Regions from separate parts of the Pseudomonas sp. DWP3-1-2 genome, predicted to be linked through region 1. Evidence: riboswitches for the same ligand, from Rfam matches in the RefSeq annotation. Region 1 holds a riboswitch; the other holds the start of a gene.
What was found. Region 1 has a riboswitch for cobalamin ahead of ACP7B0_RS13160 (ABC transporter substrate-binding protein). Riboswitches for the same ligand answer to the same signal wherever they lie in the genome.
Positions count from the first base shown of each region.

Region 2: another riboswitch for cobalamin. It lies ahead of cobW (cobalamin biosynthesis protein CobW); the one in region 1 lies ahead of ACP7B0_RS13160 (ABC transporter substrate-binding protein).

Region 1 is NZ_JAFCTZ010000004.1:282,135-284,523, forward strand. Features, by position in the region: gene ACP7B0_RS13155 (FecCD family ABC transporter permease) at 1-287, opposite strand, end outside; gene ACP7B0_RS13160 (ABC transporter substrate-binding protein) at 284-1,300, opposite strand; cobalamin riboswitch at 1,509-1,699, opposite strand; gene pcsA (phosphatidylcholine synthase) at 1,885-2,389, shown strand, end outside.
Region 2 is NZ_JAFCTZ010000001.1:498,281-500,669, reverse strand. Features, by position in the region: gene cobN (cobaltochelatase subunit CobN) at 1-78, opposite strand, end outside; gene cobW (cobalamin biosynthesis protein CobW) at 82-1,146, opposite strand; cobalamin riboswitch at 1,260-1,482, opposite strand; cobalamin riboswitch at 1,561-1,775, shown strand; gene ACP7B0_RS02410 (CbtB domain-containing protein) at 1,878-2,063, shown strand; gene ACP7B0_RS02405 (CbtA family protein) at 2,073-2,389, shown strand, end outside.

The sequences.
Region 1 (2,389 bases):
AGCAGCGATTGCAGCACCACCCCGGAAATCGCCAGGCCCGCGCCGCATGCCGCTGCCACCAGCGCACGGGTCAGGCGGTAGTTCCAGACAATGCCTTCATCAATGGGATCCAGCACAAAACCGGCCCCCCACAACTTATTGGCCAGCACTTGAAACACCAACGACAGGCTGACCGGCGTTTCACCGATGGCAATGCCCGCCAATATCGCGGCCAGCAAAACAGGGATGACCCAGGCCGCGTGCAGACATACCCTGCGCACGACCTGGCCGCCGGTCACGGCTCTCATTGGCTCAGGTCAACCCGGTCGATGGCGTCGGCCAGTTCGTTGATGCCGTCAAACATGCGCACCGAGGCCTGCATGGCGTCGGCATCAAGGATCACGATGCGATTGTGTTTCACCGCGTCCATGTTTTGGGTCACAGGATCGGTCTTCAGGAAGTCGAGTTTTTTCTGGAAGTCATCAGCGGGGAAGCGACGGCGATCCATGCGGGCGATCACGATCACCGTGGGGTTGGCCCTGGCGATGGTTTCCCAGCCCACGGTGGGCCATTCTTCATCCGACTCGACCACGTTACGCAGCCCCAGCGTATCCATCATGAACCCCGGAACACCCTTGCGGCCGGCCACAAACGGGTCAACCTTCAGGTCTGCGCTGGAAAACCAGAACAGCGCCGAAGCGTCCGTCAACTGCTTGGCCTTGACACTGGCCTGAGCCTTGGCGAGGCCAGCACGCAAGTGTGCGGTCAATTCATCGCCACGGTCTTGCACGTCAAAAATCTGCGCCAGCTGCGTCACGGTCTTGAAGAGGCTGTCGACGGAAAAGGGCTTGAGCCGCGTGCCATCGGCACCGATCAGATTGTCTTTGCCCTCGCAATCGGAAGGCATGATGTACGTCGGGATATTCAGTTCGCTGAACTGCTCGCGGGTGCCCACAGCGCCTTGCGGGCCGACCATCCATTCAAACTGCACCGGCACAAGGTCAGGACGTTTGCTGATCACCGATTCAAAACTGGGCTCGTTGTTGGCCAGGCGCAGGATACGGTCGTTCACGTCCTTGAACTGCGGCAGCACCGTGTTGAACCACAGCGACGTGCCGACCACTCTATCGGCCAGCCCCAGGGAGTAGAGGATTTCAGTGCCAGCCTGACCGATGGTCACGGCTTTGCCCGGCGCTTTATTGAACGTCAATGGCACGCCGCAGTTATCGACAGTCAACGGATAGTGCGTCGGACCGGCGGCCAGGGTCAGCGCGGAAAATCCCGCACTGGCAAGCAATACGACAAGGCGAGGCAAGGGCATGAAACGCTATCTCCATTCGAACACGTGTCCGGACGGCGGTGTGAGGGCAGGAGAAACATCAGCCGCCGTTGCTGGCGACGAGCCATGGCCGGTCCGGCAGCAAACGGTCATGTACCCGTTCTGACGAAAGTCCTCCCCGGACACCCCGCCGGTGGGTCAATTGCCAGGCTGCACAAAACAGGATCGCACGCTCGCGCGCGGTCTTTTTTCGGGCAGTCCTGAGTCGGCAGGTCTCCTGACTGATGCGTCATCGCCATGCTCCCACCTTCCCGGGCGGACCCAGTGGCATAAAGGAGCGGCTCTGCATCTACAGTTGCGGGGGCAGTTCCGGTTAATGACCATAGGCCATCATGGATTCCCTATTAATCCCGTTTGGGAACCGACGGGCGGCATGGTAATGGATTACAACCGGACCGGGGAAGTTTTACCGCGGGCCAGTTTCTGGCCCGAGGATGGCCGTATGATGACGGATCGGTGAACCTTATCGACCGCCAGTCGGTCGATACATGCACGCTGACTGAGGGTGCCGATTAAAAATCGGCATGACGACGCCCAGCCTGCCTTATTTTTCGGAGATGCTCCCTGTGATATCGACTCAACGCACGGCCTGGCTCAAAGCCTGGGGTGCACATGCTTTCACCGCTACCGGCGTGGTCATAGCGTTCATGGCAACCATCGCGCTGTTTGAAGACCAGCCCAAGGCCTGCCTGCTCTGGCTGGGCCTGGCGCTGGTGGTGGACGGAGTCGATGGCTCCCTGGCGCGCAAATTCAACGTCCAGACAGTATTGCCGGGTTTCGACGGGTCGGTGCTTGATCTGGTCATCGACTACCTGACCTACGTATTTATTCCTGCGCTGTTCATCTACCACTACATTGATCTGCCGGACCACACCACATTGCTCTGTACGGCAGTGATTCTGGTGTCTTCGCTGTTTTGTTTCTGCAACCTGGAAATGAAAAGCAAAGACAACTATTTCCAGGGTTTTCCCGCCGCCTGGAACGTGGCAGCGCTGTGCATCTACATCATTTCGCCGGGCCCATGGGTGGCCTTGCTGACCATCTTCGGCTTGGCGCTGCTGACCCTGACAC
Region 2 (2,389 bases), on a different contig from region 1:
CTCGGCGGGGGTTTGGCCCAGGTCGGCGATGCTGTCGTCCGGTACGAAACCACCGGGCTGGGTTCTCAGGAGGTGCATGGGTCAACCAGCAACCGCGGCACGAAGCTGTGCCTCAAGTACCGCAGCGTCCAGTTTCTGGCCGATCACCACCAAATGAGTCGCGCGCTCTTCGTCAGCGCCCCATGCGCGGTCAAAATGCTTGTCGAAACGGGTGCCTACCCCCTGAATCAGCAGGCGCATCGGTTTGCCCGGAATCGCGGCAAAACCTTTGATGCGCAGAACCCCGTGTTCCACCACCAGTTGCGTCAGGGCGTCGAGCAAGGCGCTTTCATCGGCCTGAGGCAGTTTGATGGAGATGGAGTCGAAGGCATCGTGATCATGATCGTCATGGTCATCGCCTTCGTGATGGTCATGGTGTGTCTTGCGGCCGTCGATATGCTGCTCCGACTCAGCCCCCAGCCCCAGCAAGACGCTGATCGGCAAACGACCGCTGCTGGCTTCGATGACCTTGACTGCGGGCGGCAGTTCTTCACACACCTCGGCGCGCACGGCGGCAATGCCTGCGGCATCGATCAAGTCGGCTTTATTGAGAATGACCAGATCAGCACTGGCCAATTGGTCAGCAAACAGCTCATGCAGTGGCGATTCATGGTCCAGGTTCGGGTCGAGCTTGCGCTGTGCGTCGACCTGATCGGGAAAGGCGGCAAAGGTGCCTGCCAGAAAGGCCGGACTGTCCACCACCGTAATGACCGCATCCACGGTGCAGGCGTTGCGGATTTCCGGCCATTGGAAGGCTTGCACCAGCGGCTTGGGCAGTGCCAGCCCCGACGTCTCGATGAGAATGTGGTCCAGGTCGCCGCGACGGGCCACCAGTTCACGCATGACCGGGAAGAATTCTTCCTGCACGGTGCAACACAGGCAGCCATTGGCCAGCTCGTAAACCCGACCGCTGGCTTCTTCTTCCGTGCAACCGATGGTGCACTGCTTGAGGATTTCGCCGTCGATGCCCAGTTCACCGAACTCGTTGACGATCACTGCAATGCGCCGCCCTTCTGCGTTGTCGAGCATGTGACGCAATAACGTGGTTTTGCCAGAGCCCAGAAAGCCGGTGACGATGGTGACGGGAAGTTTGGCCAGTGTTTTCATCAGGTGCCCTTTGGCAAAGCGGCGGGCAAACAGGACGAAAACCCGGCGACCAGGCGCAGGGTTCGATTCGCCACCGGATCACCCCGCCCGGTTGTAGTGAGAATTCGTCGGGCTTGTTTGCCCGAATCGAGGCAGGTCTCCTGGCTTGCGGCTGCGGATGGAGAGCCCATCAGCTGTTCATGACGCCTTCCCGCTCGTCGCAGTGGCTGTGCCGTGAACCTGACCGCTTACAGTTGCGGGGGCAGCCGCGGCATTGACCGCGTTCCCTTCTTAGCTGTGCCTGACCAGACTGCATGGCAACGGTTGCAGCGCACAGAACCTCGAATGCGCAAGGCTACGCAGTGACCCTCGGCAGGTCAATCACAAGCCGGCACATGGCGCTATCTGATTGACGCTCAACGTCGGCCCATGCTCTCCTGTACGCCTTGTTCGGGTGCCCTTCACAGGGTGAAACGGGAAACCGGTGCGTTCAGGCCTCATGGCTTGAGCAAGTCCGGCGCTGCCCCCGCAACGGTAAATGAGTGAAGAGCCAGATCCACTGTGCTGCTTAGGCATGGGAAGGTGACTCTTTGAGGTTGAGCAATCAGCCCCTCACAAGCCCGGAGACCGGCCCGACATGAAACACATGACAACCTGCGGTGGGCAGGCGCTGTTGAATCTCTTCTGACGTCCGTCAGCCGGGTTTCTTTGCGCGTGTCCCACCTTTTGCCGACATCCAAGAGGGACGCGCCATGTCGATCAGCACCGCCCGCCACGCCGCCAGCACCGTAACCACCCAGACCCAGCGCCTGACCGCCGCCATCAGCGCCGCCATTCTCGGCGCCTGCCTGGTCTATTTTGCGGGCTTTTCCCACATTGACGCCGTACACAATGCTGCCCATGACACGCGTCACAGCGCTGCCTTTCCTTGCCACTGAGAACCGATCATGTTCAAGAGAATTGCTCAAACGGCGGGTTTCACGGGCCTGCTGGCCGCGTTGCTGCTGACCCTGCTGCAAAGCATCTGGGTGGTGCCACTGATTCTGAAAGCCGAAACCTACGAGAATGCGCCCGTCGAACAGGTCCATGAACACGGCGAAAACACCCCCGCCAGCCATGTTCACAACGAAGAGGCGTGGTCGCCGCAAGATGGCTGGCAGCGCGTCGTATCCACCACCGGTGGCAACCTGGTGGTCGCCGTCGGTTTTGCACTGATGCTGGCAGGCCTATACACCCTGCGAGCGCCAGGGAGCACGGCACAAGG